Regions from separate parts of the Nicoliella sp. ESL1113 genome, predicted to be linked through region 2. Evidence: riboswitches for the same ligand, from Rfam matches in the RefSeq annotation. Region 2 holds a riboswitch; each other region holds the start of a gene.
What was found. A riboswitch is a leader RNA that binds a small molecule or an ion and turns the genes downstream of it on or off. The one in region 2 is predicted to bind thiamine pyrophosphate.
Positions count from the first base shown of each region.

Region 1: another riboswitch for thiamine pyrophosphate. It lies ahead of ACSYTJ_RS08155 (uracil-xanthine permease family protein); the one in region 2 lies ahead of thiS (sulfur carrier protein ThiS).
Region 3: another riboswitch for thiamine pyrophosphate. It lies ahead of ACSYTJ_RS08510 (acetylornithine deacetylase); the one in region 2 lies ahead of thiS (sulfur carrier protein ThiS).

Region 1 covers NZ_CP196388.1:305,861-316,028, reverse strand. Annotated here, with positions in the region: gene ACSYTJ_RS08185 (DMT family transporter) at 1-832, opposite strand, end outside; gene ACSYTJ_RS08180 (MFS transporter) at 943-2,274, opposite strand; gene ACSYTJ_RS08175 (NAD(P)-dependent alcohol dehydrogenase) at 2,503-3,552, shown strand; gene ACSYTJ_RS08170 (SDR family oxidoreductase) at 3,613-4,374, opposite strand; gene ACSYTJ_RS08165 (acyl-CoA reductase) at 4,389-5,861, opposite strand; gene ACSYTJ_RS08160 (LuxE/PaaK family acyltransferase) at 5,854-6,987, opposite strand; gene ACSYTJ_RS08155 (uracil-xanthine permease family protein) at 6,990-8,294, opposite strand; TPP riboswitch at 8,396-8,502, opposite strand; gene ACSYTJ_RS08150 (amino acid ABC transporter ATP-binding protein) at 8,732-9,460, opposite strand; gene ACSYTJ_RS08145 (amino acid ABC transporter substrate-binding protein/permease) at 9,457-10,168, opposite strand, start outside.
Region 2 covers NZ_CP196388.1:52,955-63,122, forward strand. Annotated here, with positions in the region: gene ACSYTJ_RS07110 (hydantoinase/carbamoylase family amidase) at 1-887, opposite strand, end outside; gene ACSYTJ_RS07115 (thiazole synthase) at 896-1,663, opposite strand; gene thiF (sulfur carrier protein ThiS adenylyltransferase ThiF) at 1,665-2,327, opposite strand; gene thiS (sulfur carrier protein ThiS) at 2,330-2,527, opposite strand; TPP riboswitch at 2,576-2,670, opposite strand; TPP riboswitch at 2,752-2,845, opposite strand; gene ACSYTJ_RS07130 (amino acid permease) at 2,993-4,387, opposite strand; gene hisC (histidinol-phosphate transaminase) at 4,639-5,706, opposite strand; gene hisE (phosphoribosyl-ATP diphosphatase) at 5,723-6,049, opposite strand; gene hisI (phosphoribosyl-AMP cyclohydrolase) at 6,042-6,380, opposite strand; gene hisF (imidazole glycerol phosphate synthase subunit HisF) at 6,377-7,138, opposite strand; gene hisA (1-(5-phosphoribosyl)-5-[(5-phosphoribosylamino)methylideneamino]imidazole-4-carboxamide isomerase) at 7,132-7,851, opposite strand; gene hisH (imidazole glycerol phosphate synthase subunit HisH) at 7,848-8,459, opposite strand; gene hisB (imidazoleglycerol-phosphate dehydratase HisB) at 8,459-9,043, opposite strand; gene hisD (histidinol dehydrogenase) at 9,056-10,168, opposite strand, start outside.
Region 3 covers NZ_CP196388.1:371,740-381,907, forward strand. Annotated here, with positions in the region: gene ACSYTJ_RS08475 (hypothetical protein) at 1-383, opposite strand, end outside; gene ACSYTJ_RS08480 (phosphoglycerate dehydrogenase) at 591-1,535, shown strand; gene spxB (pyruvate oxidase) at 1,625-3,445, opposite strand; gene ACSYTJ_RS08490 (HAD family hydrolase) at 3,574-4,218, shown strand; gene ACSYTJ_RS08495 (hypothetical protein) at 4,379-4,837, opposite strand; gene ACSYTJ_RS08500 (acyl-CoA thioesterase) at 4,937-5,350, shown strand; gene ACSYTJ_RS08505 (lysylphosphatidylglycerol synthase domain-containing protein) at 5,384-6,289, shown strand; TPP riboswitch at 6,368-6,463, shown strand; gene ACSYTJ_RS08510 (acetylornithine deacetylase) at 6,548-7,825, shown strand; gene tenA (thiaminase II) at 7,825-8,493, shown strand; gene ACSYTJ_RS08520 (hypothetical protein) at 8,534-9,097, opposite strand; gene ACSYTJ_RS08525 (DUF6198 family protein) at 9,266-9,937, shown strand; gene ACSYTJ_RS08530 (hypothetical protein) at 9,965-10,168, opposite strand, start outside.

The sequences.
Region 1 (10,168 bases), 250 kb from region 2:
AGACCCCGATGATAACGATGATGCCACCAAGCACTTGAATGAGCGTTATCCGCTCGCCTAAAAGGATCACCGCTAGGATGGTCGCCCCGACTGGCTCACCGAGGGTGCTAATTGAGATCGTAGTGGTATTAACGTAGTTCAAAAGGTAATTGTAGATGACGTGGGCAACCGTTGGGAAGATTGCTAGTGATAAAAACATTAACCAGTCAAATCGACTATACCCAACTAGTGGCACCTTGGCAATCAAATTAAAGCCGTTCAGGGCAATTCCGGCAAATAAAAAGACGATAAAACTATAAACCCAAAACGAAATCCCCTTCACATTTGCCTGGCCAATCAACAAGTAAGTTACTAATGCGATCACACTTACGAACGCCATTAAATCACCAATTAACGCGGTTGAATTGTTGGTTCCCAAATCGGTGGAACTAACGATCACCACCCCAATAATTGATAATACGATCGTTCCAACGGTCTTTAAGTTCGTCCGTTCCTTATAAACAATGAAGCCACCCACCAGGGCCACAATTGGTTGTAATGATAAAATAATCGTTGAACTCGTTACTGAGGTATACTTTAACGACTGAAACCACAGTCCAAAGTGCATCCCCAAAAAGCTCCCCGCAATCGCTAGGTACAGCCATTGTAAGAATGATAATTTTTTTAAGTCACTGCGATGAAGCCACACGAATGGCAATAACAACAGACACGCTAAGTACATCCGATACATACTAATGACCGTTGCTGGTGCACTGGTCAGCTTCACTAGGATGGCAGCAACTGAAATGGCCACAATTGAAATTATTAATAAAAACAGATTTTTTCTGTTCATTTGATCCCTCCATTTTTAGTTTTAACCTAATTTAGTATATCAAAATATTCTAAATCGTTAAAATCATGAATGGTGAAATCAGTGGTCGGAAACGAAGGCAATCCGCAAAACTAGCGGTTCAGCCTTTTAATATTAATGGCCATTACTAATGGAATTAAAATTAGAATACTCATTAGGATCGTTTGTTCATGATACGCACGCAATGGCGAATGGTTACTAGCCGTTAGCGCAATCACGACTGACAAAACGACAGAGCTCCCAATCTGGTGAAAGACGTTGACCGCACTAGACGCCGCCCCCGCAATCTCGGGGCTGGTGTTGGCGACACCAGATGCGGTCAATGGACCATACGAAAGCCCCTGACCAATTCCAATCACCACCATTGGCATCGCAACACTGAGTAAATACCCCGCTTGAAGGCCGATCAGCCACCCTAGGCCAACGCCAATAGCGGTTATAATGGTCCCCCATAATAAAATGGTGGCATTTTTAAAATGATTCGCTAATTTGGATTGAACATAGCCAAAAATGAATTGGGGGATCGTTTCTGGCAAAAAGCCAACCGCAGCCATTAATGGGGTAAATCCATAGTAGCGTTGCATGACCTGGGGCACCAAGAAAAAGTAACAAATCATTACCCCGATGTAGAAAAAACGCGCAACATACGCTGAAAACCGTTCCGGATCAGTAAATAGTTGCAGTGGCATTATTGGGTAGTCGGTTTTGGCCTCCCTGATCAAGAACAATGCGATTATAAATACCGCCAGCACAGCTGATTGGACTTTGCCAATGCCGCCATCGATACTATATACCAGAGCCAAAAAGCCCAGGACCGACAAAAAAGCGCCGAGATAATCTAGGGGCTGCTTATTAGTAGGTGCCGAACTAGGCACGAACTTGATCGTCATCATAATTAGGATGATTCCAACGGGAACGTTGATCAAAAAGCCATACCGCCATGATGTAAACGTCGAGATTAAACCACCCATCACTAGCCCCACGCTAGCTCCTAGACCAGCAATTATCCCATAATAGGCAATTGCCCTAGCCCGTTGACCATCCCGATAGGTATCCAACAACAAGGCCAACGAAGTGGGGGCTAAAATGGCGGCGCCAATCCCCTGAAATGCCCGCATCAAAATTAAAATGGGGGCTGAGGGGGCAACCCCCACTAGCAACGAACCGATACTAAACGTTATCAGTCCCAGTAAAAAGAGCCGTTTGCGACCGTATAGATCCCCTAATCTCCCCCCTAGCAATAAGAGACTCCCAAACATTAACGCATAGATATTGGTGATCCATGCAATCATGCCTGCGTTCATGTGCAGATCATTTGCGATCTTTACCGTACTAGCAAAGACCATCGAAGTATCTAATATGATAATAAAATAGCTAATTAAAACGATCGGTAGCACGATGCCAAACTTTTGATTGTTTTTCAATTGAATCAACTCCTGATTTAATTTGTAACCATATCATAATTCTTAAAGCCCGCTTTAAGACAAGGATTAATTTTCGGTTGACTTAAAGCTAAGTTTAAAGTGTATCGTTATCAATAAAGAAGGGAGCTGGCCTTGATGACCATCAAAAGTTAGTGCAATTAACGGCCCACTAACCATTAAAAATGTAAATGCACATAAAAACAGATTAGAACAAGGGAGAAATAAAAAATGACAACTAAAGTAAAAGCACTAGCAGCCAAAAACTCCAATTACTCATCATTTGAACACACCACGATCGAGCGTCGCGACTTACGGCCAGATGACGTTGCAATCGACATTAAATACTGTGGAATTTGCCACTCCGATATTCACATTGTTGATGACGTCTTCGGTAACAGTCAATTTCCAATGGTTCCCGGCCATGAAATTGTTGGAATCGTTTCTAAAATCGGCAGTGCTGTTACCGACCTAAAGATCGGTGATCATGTTGGGGTCGGCTGCTTTGTCAATTCATGCGGAAAATGTCAGTACTGCCTAGCTGGTGAAGAACAATTTTGTGAGCAAGGGGTCATTATCGTTTTCAACTCCAAGGATAATGATGGTAGCATCACTAAGGGGGGCTATAGTCAATCGATCGTTGTTAAGGATCATTTTGCAATTAAGTTGCCTAATAATCTGGATTTAGCAACGACTGCTCCGCTGTTGTGTGCTGGAATCACGACCTATTCACCCCTAAAGCGTTGGAACGTCAAAAAGGGAAGTCGGGTTGCTATTATGGGCTTAGGTGGCTTAGGCCATATTGCCGTGCAATTTGCCCATGCACTAGGGGCGCACGTGACCGTGTTGGGCCATTCTGCTAGTAAGGAAGCTGAAGCCAAACAACTCGGTGCTGATGAGTATCGGCTGACGTCCGATCCTCAAACCTTCGCTGATCTTAAGGAGCATTTCGACTTGATTCTAAACACCCTTGCAATGCCGATTGAACCTGATCAATATATTGCACTATTAAGGGTCCACGGCGCCTTAGTCTACGTTGGGATTTCCACCGAGGCCCAGTCGTTTCATATGCCAGCGCTATTTAACGGTGGCAAGGAAATCGCTGCATCCAATGTGGGCGGGATTCCAGAAACTAAGGAAATGCTGGATTTTGCGGGAAAACATAATATTAAGGCTAAGATTGAAATGATTAGCATTGACGACGTGCCAACCGCGTATGAACGGATTTTAAAAAGTGACGTTAAATATCGTTTTGTGATCGATATGGACACATTGAAATAGTTAGACCATAAAAAAACAAGCCCGAGTAGAAAATTACTCGGGCTTGTTTTATTTAGCTTTTTAATGCATTACTAAGCCACCATCAACGTATAAGCATTGACCAGTTATGTTACTAGCCAAGTTAGATGCTAAGAAAGTAGCGGTTCCTGCAATATCCTTTGGTACCGTTAATCTGCCAGTCGGTGTCATGTTAATGATCGATTCACGAACATCATTTTGCGTTTCAATACTGGAATCAGTTGGATAGGTCAACCCGGGCGCAATCGCATTGACCAAAATTCCAAGGTTTCCAACTTCAGCAGCCAGGGATCTAGTGAAGCCCAGTAGCGCACTTTTAGCCGTAATATAGTCGTGATATGGAATCAATGGTGATTCAATTAAATTGCTGACCATATTGATAATGCGGCCACTATGGCTCATCATCGGAATCGCAGAATGGCAAATATTAAAGGACCCCTTTAGACTCCCATCAATTTGCGATTGATAATCCTGCCAATCAATTGACGCACTGGTCTTTCTGGTCTTGGGATTAAAAACGTAGTGATTCAAAGCGTTATTCACAACGATATCAACCTCATCAAATTGATCTTTAATTAACGCAAACATCGCAGCAACCGATTTAGCATCCCGAACGTCCGCTTGAATTGCGACGCCGTTGCCACCATTTGCTCTAATATCAGCTACGACCTGTTCGGCCCGTTGCCGATTATGCAAGTAGTTAATGACGACAATCGCGCCCTCTTCAGCAAACTGTTTGGCAATTGCCGCACCAATTCCACGGCTACTTCCAGTTATGACAGCCACCTTATTCTTCAGTAACATTATTTAAGTTCCCCCTACTCAACATCTGGATCGTATCGTTCTGCTAGGTCCTCTGCACTTCTTTCGATATCCACGAAATGCAGTAGGCTCAACAGGTTAAAGCCGCCATCGTGATGCCAACCAGGCTTAGCTCTAGTCATTTCACCCAGTGCTGAAATTCGATCGACCCCAATTCGGCCTAATTGATCAGCAATTTCAAAAAGGCGCGTGGGGGCTACCGCCACCCCACAACTTTGCAGAAATGAATGATAGCCATCTAAATACTTAGTAACAGCTGCTAAGTCATCGATCTGAAAAATGTGCACCGTCCGATTCAATGGTGAATTAGCGAACCCAGGTTCTTCGTGATATATGACTGTCCAATCGGTACTATGGGCACTACTAATTACCTCTACGGATCCATTTTGAATTTGCGTTATTTGACACTCATTGCGCAGTCGATTAATCGCAGCCGCCTCTTCATTCGTTAGTTGGGCGCGCGGCCGTTTTTGTTGATAGTCCGCCAACTCGTTGGCAATTACCCTAGCGAATAACCGCGGACTAATTGCCCCGCCGCTTTCCACAAAAATAGTTTGGGCAGAAAGACAACTTTGTTGATCATAAACGGCAACATCTTCGACAGCCTTATGTGTGGTCTCGCGATAATATTCAGGAGTCAGCGCTTCTTTCCCGACCATTGAAAAACTAATCTTATAGCCATAGTGTAAAAATTTCTTGTCAGTGGGCACCATTTGCCGAATGCTATCAACGGCTTGATTAGAACCATAAACGATCGTCGCATCCGTATTATTAATGGCGGCTTGCTCTAGTTGAGTGTTGCCCCCGTGCCATGGCAAGATTGAAACACATTCAGCCATGTGCGCATCAACACTAGCAATCGATTGCATGAACAGGATTGGAAACAGTGGTTCGGCAAGCGACGTTTTGCCCAAATTAGCTGATTTAACTAAGAGCCCCATGACCAATGGCCACAATTGCAGCGCTGGGATGTTACCAGAAAAGACATGAAAAATGCCGTCAGGGCCAAATGCTTTCGTGTTGCTACCACTTCTTTGGGGATGAAATTCATCTAAAATCCCTGGTTGATCCAATTCAGTATCAACGAATCTCAAAAGCTCTTTTTTCCTAAACAACCGAACAAAGCGCTTAATTTCTAATAACACCGTTTCTGAATTATAGCCAGTGATTTTAGGAATCAATTTAATTGCCAATTTGCGCTGCTCGTATTCTGGGTCGGTCCATTTTTGCACCGCCTGATCAATTACATTAATGATCTCAGCAAGCGTTAATTTAGTTAGGTAACTATGTTGGTGGTGCTTAATTATCCGAGCAGTCTGCGCAATTTCAGCAGCGGTCAACTCAGGATAACGGAAAGAATATGTCGTATTACCATCCGAAATTGAATAGTAATTAAAATTAACTGGTTGCACCTCACGAGGAAGGCTAAACAGGTCAATCGGGATGATTTGAATGGGATCCTTAGTCAATTTGATCACCAGCTTGATTAGAAGCCAGTAGTTGGTCGACCGCGATCGAACACCCCTTAGCTTCAGCGCCCTTGACCCGGCCTAACAATTTAAAGCCTGCTTCATCTTGCACACCCATATCTTCGGTTAAGATTCCCACACAGGAATTCCAATTCGAAAGATCGTAATATGCAATTAGCCCGACCTGACCATTTTTAACCGGCGTTAATTGATCTGGATCTAAAATTTGGATCCGCACCCATGCTGGCGCAGCCTTATCGTAGTTAATTGATTGATCATGATATAAATCATAAATGTTTTGGTCATAGCATTGTGAACAAACTTCAGTCATCCCATACATGTTAATATAGTGATCACGATCGATGCCAAACGTATCTTCGATTTCTTGCATCAACGTTTGAAATTCGACACTTCTGGACTGTCCCTTGAAACCACCAGTATCAAACAGCCGACTATCGGTTGGTAACTGGAAATGTAAATCGTTTTGCTTCAGGTAGTCTAATAAGTGAACATATGAAAAACTGGCCCCCAGTAACATTACTGGTTGATTGGCCTTAATTGATGCTTGCAAGGCCGCAATAATGCCAGCAAAATCCATTTGTGATTCATCCACATAGATTTTACTTTGCTCATCACCAAAAAATTCGACTGCCTTACTAACGTATCTGGACAGTGAAGAATTAGGGTTGATATCTTCACCTGGAAATAGACCAATGATCCGCATTTTATCATGATCAGGCATTACAAATTTCTTGAACGGAAAGCGCATCGAAGCATCCCAAGTTTTAAAAGTGGGGTGATAATTACGACTCCGATGGGTTGGATCGGTCGTTCCACTCGACATAAACACGGGTTCATCATCCGTAATCGGGGTGGCAGATAAGGTCAATCGTTTATAACCCTGAATTGGCATCAATGGAATTTCAGTCCAATCCCGCACTAACAACGGGGTCTTTCTTTGACTCTTGGCATATTTTTTAAACGGTAAGTTATTTTCAAATTGATAGTTAAATATTTTAAGCGCTAATTCGTTAAACGCACCTGCGCTTTCGTTCGCATCAGCAACTGCATATTGATCAATAAACGCTAAAACTTCTCTTTGAATTTCAACTGTTGATAGCACCATTGCTATTCCGCCTCCTGCTTTTTAAATGCTTTAGGAATTGCCACTAGGATAATGTGAAGAACAACTGAAGAAATTGCTCCTAATAAAATGTTATTAGTTAATAATGGCTTTAATGCTCCCGTATAGCCAGAAGCATAAGCTGGAATCCCGATTGCAAGCATAATCGATAAACCAATAATTAAGTTATTCGTATCATTATTTTCAGCACGTTTTAAAATATTAAAACCAGTTGTAATTAACGTGGCCGCTGCTGGTAGGAACATCCCACCAATTACTGGAGCGGGAGTCAAAGATAAAAAGGCCCCTAGCTTTGGAATAAAGCCTAATACCACTAACAAACTACCAGCTAGTAGGATTGGTTTTCTAGAATGAATGCCAGTCAGCTTCATTACTCCTAAGTTTTGAGCAAATGCTGTGGTTGGGAACCCACCAATTAGTGATGACAAGATTGATCCCGCTGCTTCACCAGCAATTCCCTTTTCCATTCTCTTTTGGTCCACCTTAGTATTAGTTACATCAGCCGATGCTTCATATACTCCCAATGCCTCAATAATCGCCACACAGTAGGCAATGAAGAACGTTAAGAAGATGGTCCAATTAAACTTCAACATCCCATAAGGAAGGATGTGTGGTAAACCGAACAGTGGCTTAGAACCAACCGCTGATAGATTGATCATGCCAGTCAATCCTGCAATCAGATCACCAGCTACCAATGCAATTAAAAATGAATAGCGATGCCAAGCACCCTTTCCAAAAATCGATAAAAAGACTACGATTCCTGCGGTTACAATTGCTACGAATAAGGTCTTGGGTGATGCAAATGATGCTGCAGTCGGGTCCCCACCTAAAAATTCCGCTAGTGTAAAACTAGCTAATGAGACCCCCACTAAAAAGATAATCGTTCCAGTGATTGCTGGTCGAAGCCATTTAGTTAACTTGGACAATAAACCAGTAACCGCTAAAAAGAAGGCTAAGATCGCACTTAGTAAAATCGATCCGCCAGCTGCGGGTAACGTCCCCGTTTTTCCAGCATTGATCATCAACGCATCAAAAGCTGCGGATGGTCCCTGCACAATTGGAAGGCGAACTAACTTAGTGGCTTGAATAATCGTTACTAACCCAGATGCAATAAAAATTGCATTAACTAAATTAGTCGATAAGCTCAGTGATAACCCAGCTGTTGAAGCCACAAAAATTGGATCTAACCATACATTTGAAACAAAAATATGTTGAATACTTGCAAGAAACGTTTGCCCCCATTTTAAGTTTGCGGGATCCAAACTTTGCTTTTCCTGTTCATTATTCATGAAAACATCTCTCCTTAAGCATTTTGGCTTAATTAAACTGAGAACCCAATTCACAACAAAAAATTGGATAGTTTGCACCACAAAAAGAATTGGATAGTTTTCATAAATATCCGCTGCATTCCTACGCTGGTACTAACCAGATCAGGTTCATTAGGGTCAAGGTCATGATTAACCTAGTCTCAGCCGAACGGCTCCCCTTGCAGTTAATTAAGTAATTTGAGTATAGCATAATCAAACAACAAGCAAAAGTGACATTTTTAGATAAATGTTTCAAAAAATAGTGGATATTATAGTAACAAAAAAGTTATTTTATTTTTAGTGAGCTAAACAATCCGCCCCATAAAGCGTTGGTTCAGCCATCATCTAAATTGTTATCAAAGCATAAAAAAATAACCATCCCTCGCAATCCGAAAGATGGTTATTTCATTATTTATTTTTTATAGCACTTTTTCCAAGAATGATTGTAATCTGGCATTTTTAGGATGATCAAAGATTTCTTCAGGCGTTCCTGATTCCAAAATCTTACCGTCATCAACAAAGACCACGCGGTCCGCAACTTCACGGGCAAAGCCCATTTCATGGGTTACGACCACCATTGTCATTCCATCCTTAGCCAAACGCTTCATTACTTGCAAAACATCACCAACCATTTCTGGATCAAGGGCACTGGTGGGTTCGTCAAATAACATGATGTCTGGCTTCATGGCTAAAGCACGGGCAATGGCGATCCGTTGTTTTTGACCACCAGAAAGTGATTGCACCTTTGCATCAAATTTTTGGGAAAGGTTAACAACTTCCAAGAGTTTCTTGGCTTGTTCAGCAGCTTCTTCCTTAGTTTCCTTCTTTAACTCAACTGGTGCTAACATGATGTTGTCACCAACTGAAAGATTGTTAAAGAGGTTGAAATGTTGGAACACCATCCCGATGTTTTCACGAACCTTATTCATATCGGTCTTTGGGTCTGCGATGTCCTTCCCATCAATGATTACGGAACCAGAGGTTGGTTCTTCCAACTTATTCAAGGTTCTTAATAACGTACTTTTCCCAGATCCGGATGGTCCGATAATTACGACCACTTCGTTTTTTTGAACTTGAAAGTCAACGTTCTTTAAAACGTGGTTGCTCCCGTAGTTCTTGACTAGGTTTTTAACGTCTACTTTAATCATAATCTAGTTCTCCTTTCACCCCATTTAGATAACCAGGTCAACAGCGTGATCACGATTAAGTAAATCAAAGCAACAATTGTCCAGACCTTAAATCCTTCAAGGTTTCTTGCGATAATAATTTTACCAGTTTGGGTTAATTCTAGAATTCCAATAATTGATAGGATTGAAGTATCCTTCAAAGTGATAATAAATTGGTTAATGAATGATGGAATGATTAACTTAATTCCCTGTGGAAGAATAACCTTAAACATCGACTTGGAGAATGGCAGTCCTAAACTCCGAGCTGCTTCCATTTGACCACTGTCAACGGAATTAATCCCCCCACGAACGAAGGCCGCAATATAGGCTCCTTCATTGAACATTAAGGTGACGACCCCGGCAATGAACGCTGGAATCTTAGTTCCAGTTAAAGTTGGAATCCCGGTGTAAATGAATAGTGCCAACACTAGTAATGGTAACCCACGGAAAATATAGATAATGGTACTAGATAGGTCTTGGAAGAACTTGTAAGGCAATACACCCAATAGTCCCACGATTACTCCAAATAATGTTGCAAAGAAGATCGAAACGATACTTAACCAAAGTGTTTGTAAGAACCCGTTCCAAAGGAAGCCCTTGTTTTGCTTAAGGATTCCCAAGAAGGTATGGTCACTAGAACCAGCATTGGTTCCCTTGCTTTCTAGGTAGTGATCAACAATCTTTTTATAT
Region 2 (10,168 bases):
CGGGATTCAAAATCATCCAGTTGATCCTCAGAATCAGACCTGCAATCAATCGTAAAGCTAAACTGTCCACTGATAACGTTGCTAACGTTGGGGTGGTTCATGACTTTACCAATCGTCAAAACGAACGGTTGTTTAAAACGATTACCCAATTGATAAATCGAATCAATTAGATGACACCCTTTTCTTAGCGCATCACAGCGCCCCTGCATCGGTGTCGTTCCAGCATGGTTAGCATGTCCATTAATATCCACAGTATAGCGCCGTTGCCCAACGATCGAATTTACTAACCCAATCGATGCGTTCGTTCTTTCTAATTGGGGACCCTGTTCAATGTGCAATTCCGTAAAAGCATCAGGTAACTCACAATTACGCAAAGTAACTTGTGGTTGACTAGTCAATTGCTCAACGGCCTTTTTTCTAGCAGCTTCAAAGCTAGTCCCATTTGCATCGACTAATTTTGGCGGAAGCGTTTTATTGACATAGTATTTCGAACCCGTAAAAGTAGCGGGAAAACGACTCCCCTCTTCCTCACTAAATGAGATCAAGCGCAGCGTTTTATTCGGCTTGCCATTTTTGGATACTGTATCAACAATCGCCTTTAATCCACCCAAAACGCCATATAGTCCATCATACTTACCACCATGATCGACCGTATCCATATGGGAACCAACCGCAATCACCGAATCCGTTTGCCCGATGAAGTCTAAAAAGACGTTTCCAACCATGTCAACGGTCGCCTTAAAACCCAGTCGCTGTCCTAAGTGAATCAACCGAATTTGATTTTCAATCCAGTATTCATCATAAACCAATCGGTGTTGTCCTTCATCGGAATCAACAGTAAATTGGTCTAACCAATCGTTTAAATTAAGCGTTCCTTTCATCACCATGACAGTGCCTACTTACTAACCCCAAGAAGTGGTGAAGAAGCAACCGCACCACTATTAACTACCCGTCCTGGCTTAGCAAGGTATGCTTTGCGCCCAGCTTCAACCGCTAGCTTAAATGCTTCTGACATTAATGGGATGTCGCCAGCAGTTGCCATTGAAGTATTCGCCATTACGGCATCAATTCCCATTTCCATGGCTTCAGCAGCTTGACTAGGCCGTCCAATTCCGGCATCAACAATCACTGGTACTTCGATTTCGTTGACCAAAATTTGAATTAGGTCCTTAGTGGCTAAGCCGCGGTTAGTCCCAATCGGTGCGCCTAATGGCATCACCGCTGATGCTCCAGCTTCAACTAACCGCTTTGCAGTGATTAAATCTGGTAAGAAGTATGGCATTACGGTAAAACCTTCATCAGCTAAAATGGAAGTCGCCTTGATCGTCTCTGCATTATCGGGCATTAAGTATTTTTTGTCTGGAATCACTTCTAGCTTAATGAAATCACTGCCGCTTAATTCGCGCGCGATTCGAGCCATCCGAATTGCTTCTTCAGCATTTTTACAACCAGATGTATTCGGTAAGATAGTGACATTTTCTGGAATAAAGTTTAAGATATTTTCGGCTGCTGCTTCGGTTCTCCGCAATGCCATTGTGATAATTTCAGCCTTGGCATTATGAACTGCAGCATCAATTAGGTCGTATGAATATTTACCTGAACCTAAGATAAACCGTGATGTAAAATGGTGTCCGTTAATTACTAAATCGTCTTTAATTGCCATGTTAAATTTCCTCCTTATTTTCAACCACTGGTAGTTGCATGAGTAATCTTAAAATTGCGTTTGCTTGATGACCGGCACAAATAATTACCCGTGGTGCCATCAATCCCTCTGATCCACTCGTCTGACCATCACCACTAATGTAGACGTTTGGGGATTGTTGTTTGGTTTGAATTTGATTTGCACCATGGACCCCCGCTAATCCGTTGCCCATTACTAATGGTTTATCTGGAAAAGCACTGGTCGCCCCATCGAGTAGAATCGCCTTGGCAGCAGGGTTATCAAAAGCTTCACAAATAATGTCACAGTCAGCAAAGAGTTGCTCAATATTTTCAGCACTGACCTTTGTTTTAATCGCATCCACTTTAATAAAGGGATTAAATTCTAATAAATTTTGCTTTAATGCAGTGACCTTTGGCATCCCAATTTGACTGAACTTGAACTGTTGGCGGTTCAAGTTGCTTAATTCCACATCGTCAAAATCGATTAGGGTCAAATGGCCTACACCAGAACGCACCAATGCAATTGCAATGTTAGATCCTAACCCGCCTGAACCTGCAATCGTAACGTGTGCATTCTTTAGGGCCTGATACGAGTTATCAACATTACGATCCTTCATCTGCATAAAAAAATCTTCAACACTGATTCCATCAATTTGAACCGTCATTGCTAACCACCTCCTACGAAAGAAATTAATTCAACGTGATCATTTGGATTTAAAGTAATTCCATCGATTTCATTGCGATGGACGATTGATCCGTTTAATTCGACAACAACGTTATCTTGATGCTGAGCATATTGAGCCAATAAGAATGATAGCGGTTTTCCCGCCAATGCTTCCACTGGCTTTCCATTAATGGTTACCAAAGTAAAAACCTCCTTTCTAGACCCAAGAAAGGAGGTTTTTTAACGCACTAGTTAAGATTAAACCCCTTCCTTCGGTAGTATCAACTACATCAGGTTCAATGAGTATAATCTCAGCCAATTACTTGGCACCCCAGTGTTTAAATTATCATCACAATTGTAAATAAAAAACGGTTCCCCTAGTAAAACCCAGGAGAACCGTCCTAATTATTCGATAATTAATCAGCGATAAAAGAACTGCATCTCCCTTCGCTGGTATTAACCAAATCAGGTTCAATGGGTATAATCTCAGCCAATTGCTTGGCACCCCAGATACAATGTGATAAATATTTAATTTTGAACAATCTTATATTAACATTAAGGTGAAAAATTTGTCAATAATAAAATTTTAAGCCAAGGACAATTTGATAAAAAGCTAGCAACAAAAAAATATCTTATTATCGATCGATAATAAGATATTTTTTAATATTATCCATTTATACTTGCTTCTGATTTTCTTTGGCTAATCAATACATATCCACCAAATCCAACTGCCCATACAATTGCAGCAATGGCACCTACAACATCATCGGGAATGAAGAATAAACTAGCGAAGATTACCAAAAAGAAAGCGATGGTGAGCGGACTGGTAACATTGTACCAAGGCATTTTAAACCCATTTTCAATATAATCACTTGATTGACGATATTTCCGATGTGCAAGCATTGTTAATGCGTATACCAAGATATACATATCACTAGATGCACCAGTTACGATTGTAAAGACTGCTCCAGTCGCTGCACTAAGGCTCATAATTGGAGTGATCAATGCCAAACTAGCTGATAGTAAAATGGCAGCTGCCGGAACCCCAGAATTAGAGATTTTACCAAACTTTTCCTTCATGAAGCTGCCTTCCTTTGCTTCAGTCGCTAGTTGGTAAAAGTGACGACCAGCTGAGAAGATACAGCTATTTAATGCCGAAGCAGCAGAAGTTAGAACCACAAAGTTGATCACAGCTGCAGCAGCTGGAATTCCAACCAATTGGAAAACTTGAACGAATGGACTTTTATCTGGTGAAAGTGAAGTCCATGGAATAATTCCCATAATTACCACCAATGCACCAATGTAGAATAGTAAGATGCGAAGTAAGGTTTCATTAACTGCCTTCTTGATCACGTGCCGTGGATTCTTTGCTTCACCAATCGTGATACTTACGAATTCAATTCCTTGAAAGGCGAAGAATACCATTGGAAACGCAGAAATAAAGTTAAATGAACCGTGGGGGAATAATGTCAAATTATTAGTAATGTTAGCGAGTGATGCATGACCAAGTGGCGTTGCGCTGTGCCTAAAGATCATAAAAATCCCGGTAACGATCAAAGCAACGATTGCGATAATTTTGATCATTGCGAACCAGAATTCGGTTTCACCAAACAGACGCGCAGCCACTAGGTTTAAGCCACAAAGAACAGCCAAAAAGACGACTTCAATCAACCATGCTGGCAGATTAGGAAACCAGAATTGTACATAAGTGGCCACCGCAGTTACTTCAGCCATACAGACAAACACCAACCCGATCCAGTAGGTCCAACCTGTGAATCGACCTGCAGCAGGTCCTAAATACTTAGTAATAAATGATACAAACGTGTGGTGCGATGGATCTGAATAAAACATTTCTCCAATTGCACGCATCATCAAGAAGAAGAACAATCCTAAGACTAAGTATACGATCAAAATGGATGGTCCCGTTTTAGAAATCGTCGTCCCTGATCCTAAGAATAGCCCAGTTCCAATCGTGCCACCAATTGCAATCATTTGCACATGTCGGTTACTCAATGAACGGTAAGTTCCATCTGGATTTTCTCTAATGTTTGAGTTAGCCATGATCAACACATCCTTTACCAATTTTGTATTTACCCAAAATAAATGTAATAAAAAGTTACGTGACGTCCCGTTGATTCACATAACATTAAAACCAAATTAGCTTTTTCTCATTTAATTTTAATTTATTCTACCATATTTATTTCGAAAAGCAAAGCTTTTTTCAAAAAATTGGTTTTTATGCTTTTTTATCGTGACAAAGAGGTTATTTATTCAAAATCAGCTGACTATTATACATGTAATTATTGATAACATTATAAGGAGCTTTTAATAATGTCCTGAATCGCTTTATTATCATCTTGTCGCCCAATTGTAATTCGGATCCAATTTGGTTGTTGACCAACACGAACTTGGTAGCCCTTTTGGAGTAATTCATTTGCGACTTTATCGGCATCAGCACTTTGAAAGTAAATAAAATTGGCTTGCGATGGATAGTATTTTAAATTAGCTTGCTTTAAAAATTGTTCCCATCCATCACGTTCAGTCTTATTATTATTTACCGTTCGTTGAACAAATTCAGGATCGCTAAGCGCAGCAACTGCGGCAACTTGGGAAAGCGTATTGAGGTTATACGGTAGGCGGACCGCTTGCATATACCCCGCGCGTTTAGCGTCCATAATGATATAGCCAACCCGATAGCTAGCTAAACCATAAGCTTTTGAAAAAGTCCGCATCACCGCTAAATTATCGAACTCTTTTAATAATGGAACGGCTGAAGAATCCTTAGCACTGGTTACGTATTCAATGTATGCTTCATCAATGAGCACCAAGACATCCTTAGGCACTTTTAACATAAACTGGCGGATCGATTCGACTGAATTATAGCCCCCAGTCGGGTTATTAGGATTACAGAGCCACACTAAGCTCGTATTTGCATTAATTTGGCTCAAAAATGCAGGAAGATCATTTTGACCATCAGCATTCACTGCAACCTTGATCGTCTTAGCGCCTTCGATTTCAGCATTGATTTGATACTCAGAAAAAGTGGGTTCTGAAACAATTACCTCATCGCCAGCATTCAAAAAAATGCGCGAAACCATTGAGATTATTTCATCCAATCCACAACCAAAAACAATATTTTGGCTAGGAACCTTTAACTTGTTAGCGATTAAGTTGCGTAGCTCCGTACAATTACTATCAGGATAATAGTTTTCCGACTGTGGAACTGCAGAAGTGACTGCCTTAGCAACCTGTGGAGAAGTCCCATACGGATTTTCATTTGCTGATAAACGGACAATTCGATTTAATCCGTACTTTTTCTTAAGTTGCTCAATCGCAACTGGGGGGACGTAGTTTTCTAGCCCTTTAACTGCACTCTTCATTGGAAATCACTCCATTCTATAACTTTTTAATTGGGGCCCGATCTTTGTATTGACTCATTTTCCCCACTCGAGAACCAAGTTCGGTCTTAATTTGATCAAAAGACACACCAGATTCTACCAATAGCACCATTAAGTGGTATAGCATATCAGCAGTTTCATATTGTAATTCCTTAGGATCCTTATTTTTGGCGGCAACGATGACTTCCGTTGTTTCTTCACCAACTTTTTTAAGGATCTTGTCCAAACCCTTGGTGAATAAATAATCAGTATATGAACCTTCGATTGGTTCTGCTTTCCGCTTCTTGACCATTTCATATAATTCTTCTAAGTTTTGTTTATCCATTATTATCGACTCCTTTTTTAAATTCAACTGGGTTAAAAAAACAACTTACATGACCAGTATGACAAGCTGGCCCATTCGGCACAACGGATACTAATAGGGTATCGCCATCGCAATCCAGTTCCATTTTAGTTACCCGCTGTGTATTTCCACTCGTTTCACCCTTATGCCATAATTCATTTCGCGAACGTGACCAAAACCACGTCTCACCGCTTTCGATCGTTCGCTGATAACTTTCTGGATTCATCCAAGCGACCATTAATACTTGTTTAGTGTTCGAATCAATCACAACGGTGGTCAATAGTCCAGATAGCTTACTAAAGTCTGGTTTCATATTCTAACGGAGACCCCCTCATCTTTTAATTGTTGTTTGACTTCTGGAATCGAAAGAATTTGATAGTGAAAAACAGATGCGGCTAGCGCGCCTGTGACCTTGGTATTCTTAAATAAATCAACAAAATCAGATCCTCGGCCCGCACCACCAGAAGCAATGATCGGTACATCCACTAATTGACCAATCTGCTGGTATAGTTTTTCATCAAATCCGTCCTTAGTTCCATCTTGATCCATACTAGTGATCAACAATTCTCCAGCTCCCTTAGCAACCGCTAATTGCGCCCATTCAGTTGCTGAAATTTTAGTATTTTTAGTCCCACCATGGGTATAAACAACATACTTTTGAGCTGCTGCATCCCATTTCACGTCAATGGCCACCACAATTGCTTGACTACCAAATCGTTTCGCCCCTTCGGTTATTAAATTCGGATTGGCAATTGCAGATGAGTTAATTGAAATTTTATCAGCTCCGGCGTGTAATAACGATTCCATATCTGAAATCGAACTAATCCCACCACCGACCGTCAATGGCATAAAAACTTGTTGAGATACATCAGCTACTACATCGACCATTGTTTTGCGCTTCTCATTAGTTGCCGTAATGTCTAAGAACACTAATTCATCAGCTCCCTGTTGCTCATAGGTTGCTGCAATTGCAACGGGGTCACCAACATCTTTTAAGTTAACAAAGTTAACCCCCTTTTTGACCCGTCCATTTGCAATGTCCAAACATGGAATAATTCGTTTTGCTAACATTTATTCGCCTCCGCAACTTCTTTTAGCGTTACCTTATGATCTGCGATTGCCTGACCAATAATGACATCGTCAATTCCAATCGACTTTAGTTTAATCACGTCTGAAAGGTCTCTAATGCCACCAGAGGCAACGAGCGTTAATTCTGGAAATTGGTGTTTTAAACTTCCTAATAAGTCTAGATTGGGGCCACTTAACGTCCCATCAGTTTTGGTGTCGGTAATGATAAACCGATTCGCCCCAACGGATGCCATCTTATTGATCAAGGTAGCCATTTTAACGTTCGATTGCTCTACCCAACCTTCGGTAGCAACCATTCCGTTGGCCCCATCAACACCAATCGTAATGTGTTCACTACCGTATTTTTGAATCATGGCAGTGGTAAATGCTGGATCCTTTAATGCTACCGAACCCAAGATTACCCGTGAAAGCCCATTTGCCAAATACATCTCAATTGTGGCTTCATTTCTAATTCCACCGCCAATTTCAGTTTGTCCATCAATGATGGCCGCAATTTGCTTTGCTAATTCAACGTTGGTCGGTAATCCATTCTTTGCCCCATCCAAGTCAACCAAGTGTAAATTTTGAATTCCACTGGTGCGAATCGATTTTGCTTGGTCGATTGGATCTGCGTTCACGAGGGTTGGCTTTTGATAGTTACCTTGGTACAGTCTAATGCTGCTACCCGCCCTCAAGTCAATTGCTGGATAAATCATTTGACCACCGCCTGTTCGAAGAATGTTTTTAAAAGCGTTAAACCAACTTGCCCGCTTTTTTCGGGATGAAATTGAAAACCATAGATATTATCACGATTGACAATTGCCGGAATTTCAACCCCGTAGTCCACACTGGAGATAATAAATTGCGGATCACAAACTGCGTAATATGAATGAGTAAAATAAGTATATTGCCCTTGCACTCCATTAAAAATTGAATCACGCTTGACTTGATTTTGGTTCCAACCAGAATGTGGAACGATTCGATTGCCATTATCATTGGGAATTTTTTCAATCTTACCAGTGATCAGTCCTAAACCTGCAGTATTGCCAAATTCAGTTGATGAATCAAACAATAATTGCATCCCGAGACAAATCCCTAAAAATGGGGTGCCGTTAGCAACGGTTTGCTTAATGACATCGACTAACCCACGTTCATTAAGGGTATCCATAGCATCCTTAAATGCACCAACGCCTGGGAATAAGACTGCATCTGCATTTTGAATCGTTTCTGGATCTGCAGTCAACTGCGCCTCAATGCCTAGTTTTTTACAGGCCTTTAAAACGTTATAAACATTTCCAGCGTTATAATCGATAATTGCAATCATCAAATGACCCCCTTGGTTGAGTTCACACCCTTAATTTCTGGATTGATGGTAACAGCCTTTCTTAATGCACGACCCGTAGCCTTGAACAATGCTTCGATCTTGTGGTGGGTATTACGACCGTACAACACCCGAGCGTGTAAGTTAAATTGGCCGTTGAATGCTAAGGCTTGGAAAAAGTCTTCGGTAACCTCCGTTTCAAAGATCCCTAACCGTGGATTAGTCAATTCAGCATCAAATACTAAGTATGAACGGCCACTCAAATCAATCACTACCTGAGCCAGTGTTTCATCCATTGGAACGAATGCATCACCGTAGCGTTCGATTTGTTCCTTATTTCCAAGCGCCTGCGTCAAACATTCTCCAATGGCGATTCCAACGTCTTCTACCGTGTGGTGAGCATCGACTTGAAGATCGCCACGGGCTTTGACTACCAATCCGAATCGCCCGTGCTTTGCGAATAATTGCAACATGTGATCGAAAAAGCCAACTCCAGTATCAATTTCAATGCCACTTTGTTCATCTAAGTTTAGTTTCACTGTTATATCAGTTTCATTGGTTTTTCTAGTAATTTCAGCTTTCCGCATCTAAATCTCCCCCTATTTCTTAAACCGTGATTCAACGGCTCTAGCGTGGGCTTCAAGCCCTTCGGTTCTTGCTAACTTAGCGATTGCTGGAACATCTGCTTGCAAACTTGGTTTATCGAATTGTACAAATTGGGTCCGCTTAACAAAATCATAAACCCCAAGTGGAGAAGCAAACCGTGCAGTCCCACCGGTTGGCAAGACATGATTAGGACCTGCAACGTAATCACCAAGCGGTTCACTAGCATATCGACCCAAAAAGACTGACCCAGCATTTTGAATCAACCCTAGGTATTGCGTAGGGTTCTTTAGTTGGACTTCCAAGTGTTCTGGAGCGACTGTGTTCATTAGTTCGAACATCTCATTCACATTATCCATCACGGCGATAAAACCACGATCAGAAACCGCTGCTTCGGCAATTTCTTTTCTAGGCAGCGTAACTAGTTGTTGATCGACTTCCTTGGAAACGGCGGTAGCTAATGCTTCGCTATCGGTGATCAACATTGGCCGAGCTCTCTTATCGTGTTCGGCTTGCGATAACAAATCAGCTGCCACTTCTGATGCGATCGCACTGTCATCAGCTAATATCCCAATTTCAGAAGGTCCTGCCACCATATCGATAGCGACCTTGCCAAAGACTTGCTTTTTAGCAGTCGCTACGAAAATATTCCCTGGCCCCATAATCTTATCAACTGCTTGAATACTATCAGTCCCATACGCTAATGCTGCAATCGCTTGAGCACCACCGATTTGGTAAACTTCATCGACTCCGGCTAATTTTGCTGCTGCTAAGACGGCTGGATTGACACCATTTGGTTGTGGTGGTGTAACCATGACCACCCTTTTAACTCCTGCTAATTTGGCTGGAATCCCGCACATCATAATCGTTGAAGGGTAAGCGGCTGTCCCGCCTGGAACATATAGTCCAACGCTTGCCATGGGAGTAATTTTTTCACCCCGCATAATCCCAGGGGTACTAACGTCCACAAAACTATTTTCAATTTCTTGTTTGTGAAAACTAGTAATGTTGCGCTTGGCAAGCTCTAACGCTTCTCTTAAATCATCATCAATGTTTTCAAGAGCCTGATCTAATTGAAACTTAGGAATTGAAAAGTCAGCTAAGTTAAC
Region 3 (10,168 bases), 320 kb from region 2:
AAGTATTCTTCAACCATATCGTCGATGATTTTGAAAATGATTTCCTTATCTTGAACACTAACTGGAACGATGTGGATATTTTGCACATCATCCTTAGTAATTGATTCCAGGTTAATTGGTTGGTTTTCACTTTCTAAAACGACTTTATATAGTGCTTTTTGATCTTGTGATTTAAATTTTAATGATAAATTGATTTGTTTAAATAGTTTAATTAAATAGTCTGCCGTAGCGTAGTGATCATTGATGATATCAACGTAGTTAGTATTCAAAACACCGTGATGATCTGCTTGAAAGTAATTAGCGTAAGCTAAGGCTTCCTTGATATATTCACTTGGTAGCGTGTTATTAGTCAAGTTTGTCTTTAATTGTGTATATTGACTCATAATATTACCTCCCTTTTATTCTATGTATGCTATATGCTAAATTATTTATCCAGTATAGCTCATTCAATTTTAAAATTCAAACATTAAGACGGTTTAAGTTTAAAATTGGTTCGGTCTAATTTGAAATGTGGTTGCATGAAATTGTTTATCGCTGTACTTTTAAACGGTGACTGGATTATACTTTAAACATATGAAAGGATGATTGAAATGACTAAAAAAATATTGATTACACCAGCAATTAATCGTTTTGTGGGTCAAGAAATTAAGGATAAGGGTTTCGAACCAGTCGTTGTTGATGGTCAAGATGCTCAGTTAATTTTAGATAAAGCTAGTGATGTTGATGGAATTATTTTAATGGCAGATCCGTTTCCGAATTCGATGTTCGCTAAAATGCCGAATTTAAAGGTTTTAGCTCGACAAGGCGTGGGGTATGATAATGTTGATGCTAAGTTTGCTGCTGAAAACGGGGTTTGGGTTTCAAATACCCCTGGTGGAAATGCAGTGGAAGTGGCTGAAAATGCGATTGCCGATATGCTAATTTTATCTAAGCATTTATTTACGATTTCCACTAAAATGCGTGAGGGTGATAGCTCTTATGGTGAAAAGCAGATGGCAACACAAATTAGTGGGAAAACCCTTGGGATCGTTGGTTATGGTCATATTGGTCAACAAGTTGCTAAGATGGCATCTGGATTTGGGATGAACGTATTAATTTACAATCGGACGCCACGGGAAACTAAGTACGGTAAAATGGTTTCTTGGGATGAATTGTTCAAGCAGTCTGACTTTGTGTCACTTCACTTACCAGCAGTTCAGGGAACGATCGGGAGTGTTGCAAAGAAAGAATTTGACATGATGAAAGATTCAGCATACCTAGTTAACCTAGGGCGGGGGCCTTTGACTAACGAGAATGATATGGTCGATGCGCTTAAAAACCATCACATTGCTGGCGCTGCATTGGATGTTTTTGATAAGGAACCATTGCCAATGGATAGTCCCATCCGTCAATTAGACAATGTTTTTATTACACCACATTGTAGTGGGAACTCCGTTGAAGCTTGGAATGAAATGGCCCATGCAGCCTTGAACAATATTTTGAACGTATTTGCCGGTAAGCAACCAAATACACCAGTGAATGAAGTTAAAGATTAAATATATACAACAAAAGAGCTCTATGACGAATGATTATCGTCATAGAGCTCTTTTAAATTGCTATTAATTGTTCAAGAAAATAGCAAGAATTATAGTTCAACGTTAAATTCATCAAAGAATTCGGGTAATGTCTTAAGATTATCACCATTGTAACGTTTGAATAGTTCCTTTGGTGTATAGTGAACATCCGCAGGTTTATCGTCAAGGTACTTAGGACTAACGGATTCATCTAATTTACCATTAACGATGCTTAATTGAAGATCTTCAACTGGAAGGCCTCTTTGATTGCCAATTTCGACATCAACTAAAAATGGCTTGCCAGCCTTAACTGTGGCAGCTGCTTTTTCAAAAGCTGGTTTTAATTCAGAGACCTTAGTAACGGTTACTGCATCAATCCCAAATCCTTCTGCGACCTTTGCAAAGTCAATTGGTTCCAGATCCAATCCAAAGATTTGCATTGGGGCATCTTCTTGTTCCCCTTCAATAAAGCTGAGGTCATTGTTGGAGGTAACCACATTGATTACTGGAACCTTGTATTTTACAATGGTGGCAAGGTCTTGAAGCACCATTGCTAGGGCTCCATCACCAGCAATATTCCAAGATTGTCTATCTGGATATTCACGTTTTGCAGCGATTGCACCAGGGAGCCCACTCCCCATCGTTGCAAAGAGGGCAGAAATCACCCACTTGTTTTGCTTAGTAAGGTCGAGGTATCTAAAGGTATTGATAATGTTATCCCCAACATCAATTGAGAAGGAAGCATTATCATCTGCCACTTCATTGATCGCCTTATACATCTGGCCTGGTAATAATGGCGATGCATCTGAATTTTTCATGATTTCTAGATATTCTTTCCAGTTCTGCATGTCAGCGACAGCAGCCTTAAAGTAGTTCGTGTTAGCGACCTTAGTGCTTCTTTCAATTGCTTTTTCAATAAATTGGGTTGCATCTGACCAGATACCAAGGTCTAAGGTATGATGACGCCCTAACATACTACGATCGTTGTCAACTTGTACATAGGTAAATGGATGGCTAGCGTAGTAGGTGTTGGCAAATGGGAAGTCACCACCAATTGCGATCACAAGGTCTGCGACTGACATAATTTCATCTGCAGCCTTGGATGCAGCACGGTTAGCAGTTCCTAATAGGCCTTCGTAGTCTCTAGGAACCAATCCACTTGCTAATCCATCGATAATAATTGGAATTTGTAATTTTTTGGAAAGCTCAACTAACTTTTCGCCGCCATCCTTGATTCCACGACCAGCGTGGAAGACAGGACGTTTAGCTGATTTAACTAACGTCAAGAATTTGTCGACTTCTGAATCGGTTGCTTCAGGTTCTGGAGCAACCTTTTCATCACTTAAACTCGCTGAGGAGTACTTCTTTTCTGGAATCTGTTCATAACCAAAGTTATTAGGAATGACAACCACGGCCACACCATTGTTTTTATAAGCAGATTTGATTGCTTCATCGACCACGTGGGGGAGACTTTCGGGCGTCATCACAATTCGGTCATAGCATGCCACATCCCTAAAAACAGGGGTTTCAGGCATTTCTTGGAAGTAGTCATAGTTCATATTCGTATTAGGAACTTGTCCGACTAGCGCTAAAACGGGAGCATGATCAGCCTTCGCATCGTAAAGTCCGTTCAACAGGTTAACTGCACCAGGACCAGCTGAGCCAAATGCGACCCCAATCTTACCAGTCAATTTAGCATGGGCTGCGGCAGTAAGTGCTGCTACCTGCTCGTGGCGAACTTGAATGAAGTTAATATTTTTTTGTTCAATTTGTAACCCATCTAGTAATGAATTAATTGAACCACCAGGGTATCCATAAACGTCCTTTACGCCCCATGATTCGAGGACCTTTAAAAGGGCCACACTGGCCTTGATCGTTTTTTTATTTTCCATTAGATAATCCTCCTGATCCGAAATATAGTACAAAATTTTGATATACGTTCATTTTACCACTTTTCAATTTTTTATCATGTTATAACACCTTTTGATTTGTTATAGTATAATAACTAACGGGGTGATTTATGATGAAGTATAAAGCAGTAGTTTTTGATGTAGATGGGACTTTAATTGATAGTTTTCCACGCTATGCAGCAATTATGAAACTGATTACGCCTAAGTATGGAATTAAAGATATATCCGATGCTGAACTGCATGCGACGTTCCCATTAACTGCGGTCCAGACAATCGATTATCTGGGGATTCCCAGTCGATTTAGTAACCAAATGGCAATTGACTATACGATCGCAGCAGCTCAATTGAACCAAAAACCTGTTTTATATCCAGGGTTTGATGAATTTTTCCAACGGCTACAAGATAGTTATCCCGATGTGGCATTGGGAATCGTCACTTCTGGAAGTAATGAAGATATGCAAAGTTTAAAGGATCATTTTGCTTTTATGAAACAGGTATGGGTAATTGTGACATCCGATCGGTTACCTTATCATAAGCCTGCTCCAGAACCATTGTTATTTGCAATCGATCAAATGGGGGTTAGTCGCAACGAAACGTTGTATATTGGTGATTCTTTTACTGATGAGGGATGTGCTAAGAACGCACGGGTCGATTTTGGATTAGCTGGTTGGGGAGATATTGATCAAGAGCTAAGAAATGGTTATGCAAAGTACGATTTTAAAACTCCTCAAGAAATTTTGAAATATTTTTCCTGAAATGGTTGTAATTAGGACTCACTTCTGATAATATTATTAAGTATTCTTTTGAGTCGGTAGCTCAAGCAGAGCACTCGGTCCTTTTCCGAGAAGATGTTAGTTCAATCCTGGCCCGACTCATAATAAAAGCTGAGACAATTTGTCTCAGCTTTTTTCGTATTTAATTATTATTGTGATACTGTTCCAATAATCTTTTGACCTGGGTCTGGACTAATTTAGCGTCATTGCCAGAAACTTTATGTAATGTGATTTCATGGTTAGCGACCAGGTCTTGAATCTCATCATCATTGAGGGGCTTTTCATCATCACCGAGGGTAATCGAGTATAGTTGATTGCTTTTGGCACTGTCGTTAATTTTATCACGGAGCTGATCAATGATACTGAGTAAGAAATCATCATTATCAAATTGGTTAGCGATCAATTTAAGTCGTTCACTACTGGTCGGTCCATTACTGTAACGATTATTTAGATCATCATATACATTTTGATCAACTTGATTGGATGCCCATTCCAATTGATTAATAAAATTAAGCGCGTTATCAATATATTTAGAAGCGGTAATTGAATCCATTGCTGTAAAGTCAGCATTAACTTGAAAATTGGGTCTTGGCTCATTCATTGTAAGGACTCCCTTATTGCAATTTAATTTAATTATATCAAGAAATAGCTGGTTTATGATAAAATTACTATGGAATAATTTAGAGAAGAGGATATTAAAATGGTTAATCCATATTTTCATAAGGTACAATACTATGAAACTGATAAAATGAAAATTACTAGTCATACGAATTACATTCGGTTCATGGAAGAAGCGCGTAGTGATTTTTTGGAACAAATTGGGTGGGCCTATGATCAATTTGAAGCTAATCAAATTATATCGCCAGTGTCTAAGGTCGTTGCGGATTATAAAAAGACGACTACCTTTCCTGATGTAATTAAGATTGAGACCCGTGTTGCCAAGGTCAGTAAGCATCGGTTGGTATTAAGTTATCTAATGACGGTCAAGGACCAGCTAGTTTGTCGGGCTAGTAGCGAGCACTGCTTTTTAGACATAAATGGTAAGATTATCAACATTCAAAAGCAATTACCCGACTTTTATACTAGGTTAACAGAATTGGTTAATGATAACTAGAAAGTGGTGAGTTAGATTAAAATTATTGATAAGATTGCAGATGCTTTTTCTAGTTACTCTAACGTTATTAAACGGATTTATGTAGTATTGATTTTAGTTTTCGTGGTTTATTCGATCCACTCCATTTTTGAACAAATTTCTTGGCATAAGTTAGTACATGCTAGTCATTTACTTTCGATCGGCAGTTTAGCTACATTGATAATCTTAGGAGCGCTTTCGATCATCCCAATGATGATTTATGATTTTACTTATACTCGCAAGGTCAAAATGGATATTTCAATGCCAGAGTTGATCACCAGTAGTTATGTAATCAATACGTTCACAAACATCGGGGGATCTGGCGGATTGGTCGGGGCGAGCCTTAGGATCTTTTTATTCGGCAGCGTTCAGGAAAATAATAAAGAGACTGCTAAGATTGTTACTCAAATCGCCTTGTTCACGATGACGGGCTTAGTCGTTAATGATATTCTTGCAATACTGCTTAACATTGATCGCTTTGGAATGGAACCACTTTGGATTAAGGCAGTGTGCCTATTGTTCCCGCTTTATTTATTAGTTCCGTTCATTGCCAAAAACGATACATTGAATCGTCGCGATCTATTCCACCTCTTGATTGGCTCAACTTTGGAGTGGGTGTGTTGTTTAGCATTCTTTTTGAGTATCGGTTACTTCATGCACATTCATTTTGATGTACGAGCAGCTTACTTAGGGCTAGTCTTTGCTGGAATTGTGGGAGCGATGTCATTAATTCCTGGTGGAATCGGTTCATTTGAAGTCGCATTAACATTTGGTTTACAAAGAGCGGGGATTTCAACTGATATTATTGTAATTTGGGCCTTGATCTATCGGATCTGTTATTACTTCATCCCGTTTTTAATTGGAATGGTCATGTTGATATTTAAATACTTGAGTAGAAATCGCAACAAACTGATCAATTAGGGTGTCATTTTGATTGGACATTTTAGTTTGATTAAAAAGCAGCTTTAATTTATAATTAAGGCGTTAAAATTAAAAATAAACTGTCACTAGGGGAGCTATTTAGCTGAGAATTAATTTGACCCTTTGAACTTGAATCTGGTTAGCACCAGCGCAAGGAAGTGGCCCTTTGAAATTAGCTAATGGTTTGCGAATTTAGGGGGGATGCTTCTGTTTGAAGTATCTCCTTTTTATTATAGTGACAAATAGGGAGCTATTTTAATGGTAAATGATATTAAGACGTTGATTAACGATGTTGATCAAAATAAAGATCAGTTATTAGCAATATTAAGTAAGCTAGTGGCATTTCCCACTCCCGCTCCACCGGGCAGAAACTCAGATGATGCTCAGGCATTTGTTAGGGACTTTCTTGAACAAAATGGGTTTAATGTTGATCAATGGGATCTTTATCCTCATGATTCAATTGTTGTTGGGACGAAACCAGGATCTGATCAATACCAAAGTTTGATTTTAAATGGGCATATGGATGTAGCCTCGATTCAATCGGATGAAAAATGGCATTCAGATCCGTTCAAGATGGTCATTAATGATGATATAGTCATCGGTCGCGGGGTAGCAGATATGAAGGGTGCCCTTGCTGCAATGCTAATGGCAATTCAATTGTTGAATAAGTCTGGTCTAGAACTACCTGGTGAATTAAAATTCGAATCAGTTATTGGTGAAGAAAGTGGTGAAGCCGGAACTTGGGATGCAATCAAACATGGTCATAAAGCTGATTTTGCGATTGTCGGTGATATTAGTGATTTTCATATTCAAGGCCAAGGCGGAGTAATTACTGGTTGGATTACGATCAAAAGTGATCAAACGTTTCATGATGCTACTAGACGCCAGATGATGAATGCTGGTGGAAAGCTACGGGCTGCTAGCGCAATTGAAAAGATGGCAAAGGTAATTTCTGGTCTCAACGAGTTAGAAAGAGATTGGGCGGTCAATAAAAGTTATCCTGGAGTAGAACCTGGTTCTGATACGATTAATCCTGCTGTAATTGAAGGGGGTCGCAATGCCGCTTTTATTGCAGATGAATGTAGACTGTGGGTAACGGTTCATTTTTATCCAAATGAGGACTATCGAGATGTAATAAGAGAAGTTGAAGATCACATTGATCAAGTTGCCAAGGCAGACCTTTGGATGAAGAATCACATGCCCATTTATAAGTGGGGTGGCAAGTCAATGGTCGAAGAGCGTGGGGAAGTCTTTCCAGCCCTTGATCTTGATGCGAAATCAAAACCAGTTGAATTACTAAGAGATGCTCACTATCAAGTAACGAACGAACGACCAATAGTCGATGTTTCACCAAGTGTTACTGATGGGGGATGGTTCGGTCATGCTAATATTCCAGCTGCTATTTATGGACCAGGCACGATTGATGAAGCTCATTCTGTAGATGAATCACTAAAAATTGATGATTTAGTTCAATATACCAAAGTCTTACTTCAATTTATTTATGAATGGTTAAATACCAAAAAGGAGTCCAATTAATGAAATTTAGTGAACGGTTAGTAACAGAATTAAAACCTGTTTGGGAAGCCAATCATAACCATCCATTCGTAAAAGAACTAGCGGATGGAACATTACCAGTTGATAAGTTTAAATTTTATATGATTCAAGATTACATTTATTTAATTGATTATGCGAAGCTATTTGCTCTAGGAGCGCTCAAAGCTTCTGATTTAAAAGTAGAGGGAAAGTTTGCTGAGTTGCTCAGTTCTACTTTGAACACCGAAATGGGTTTGCATCGTAAATACGCTAGTGAATTTGGCATCAGCGAAGCAGAGTTAGAAAATACTCAACCGACTCCTGTAACTTTAAGTTATACAAATTATATGCTATCAGTTGGCCAAAGTGGGGGCTTAGATAAGGTCTTAGTTGCATTGTTACCATGTATGTGGAGTTATAATTTAATTGGCAAGCAGCTATTGAATACACCAGCAGCCAGCCATCCACTGTATTCGAATTGGGTATCAATGTATAGCGATGATGAGTACACGAACTTAACTAATTGGACGATTTCCTTATTAGATGAATTGGCATCTGGTAAGTCTGAGTCTGAATTATCAGAACTGAGCCAAATTTTTCTAAATACGACTCGTTATGAATATTTATTTTGGGACATGGCTTATTATCAACGCAATTGGCCAATGGCTTAATAAAAAAACGACTTTGATTAACTTCAAAGTCGTTTTTTTATTAGTGTTTATCTTTTCGCTCTTGATTATCATTTAGGTGGGTTTCCAACCAGTCAATGACCTCATGGTTATTTTTATGAATCAAGTCTTGGACTTCACCTCGATTTAAATGTTTGTGTTCCCTTATAAAATGATCGGTCTTATCAATTAATTCATTACTTTCGACTGGATGTGCAAATACATAATCGAACCAAGCCCAAAGGCTAAGGTATGCGATGATTGAAAATACGGCAACCAATGCATGGTTATTATTAATAACCGTTTCTAATGTATAGATCGTACCAATTACCAATAGGATCATTTTAACGTTACGTGTTTTTAAAACTACTGTAATATAACGATGCGCAAATCGGTATGTAAGTAACCAAGTTAAAATCCAAATGATATTGATCACTAATAAATCAATTACTGCCCATAACCCAGGTAGTGATGCGGACTTGCTATTAACTAATCCTGCAATTTTACTAATCAACATTGGCATTAGAATCATGATCTCGACTAGTAAACAAACAACAGTAATTATCTCTGCGCGCCCCTTGGGAATAAAACGTTTTTTATCTTTCATAATATAAGATACCCCTTTGATGTTATCATTTTTATTAAGAATAGCACAAATAATAAAATTGTCCACTTACCATTATTTTTATTATTTATAATTACTAATAAATAACTAATTATAAAATCATAAGATTAATTTCTGGTATAATTGTTACTTATAAATGGGGTGATTGAATTGAATCAAAATTATAATTCTTTTAAATTAAGAATGTTTGCATTGATCTTAGGACTTTTTGTTGATGCCTATGGGAATAGTCTGACGATTATGACTAATAATGGGAATGGAATCTGGACGGCGGTAGCAGTTGATTTTAATCAGTTGTTTGGGCTGTCAGTTGCATGGACGTTATTTATATTTGGAATCATTAATATTGTTTTGAATCAATTTTTAGTTAGGCGTATTGACTGGTGGCGAATCATTAGTGGCCTTATCTACATGGCCTTTTTCAGTTATTTTATTGATATTTTTAATAAATTTAACCTTGCCATGGGAATAACCAATTTGAATAAGTGGCTAAGCCTGTTAGTTTCAATTCTAGGAATTATTTTAATCGGGGCAGCGATTTCTGTATATCAACGTGCTAACATTCTCATGCATCCTAATGATGATACTACTAATATCTTACGATTTAAGTATTTTCACGGAAGTGCAATTAAAGCTCAGTTTGCAGATATGGGGTTTATTGCAATTATTATTTTCATATGTTCAGTTATTTTAAGAAGCATTGATTCAATCGGTATCATTACAATTATTGGATTCTTTCTTCTTGGCCCGATTATTCAATTTTCTGATAAATTGATTTTACCTAGGTTAAAACATAATTTTAGTAAAAATGATCAAATATAAAAGGAATGGATTTATCCATTCCTTTTATTATTTATTGAACCAATGTTGATAAGCAATTGCATTAATGAGAAGGTACAGTTCCATCCAGCTTAATTTATTTGCGTATTCTGGAAGTTCTTTATGCTCGATTAATTTTTTAACCGGTTCATCAATATTGTTAATATCATCAATAACTGCATTAGGAGTAAGTTGGTTATTGAAGTATTGCTGAATTGTTACATATTCTTTTAA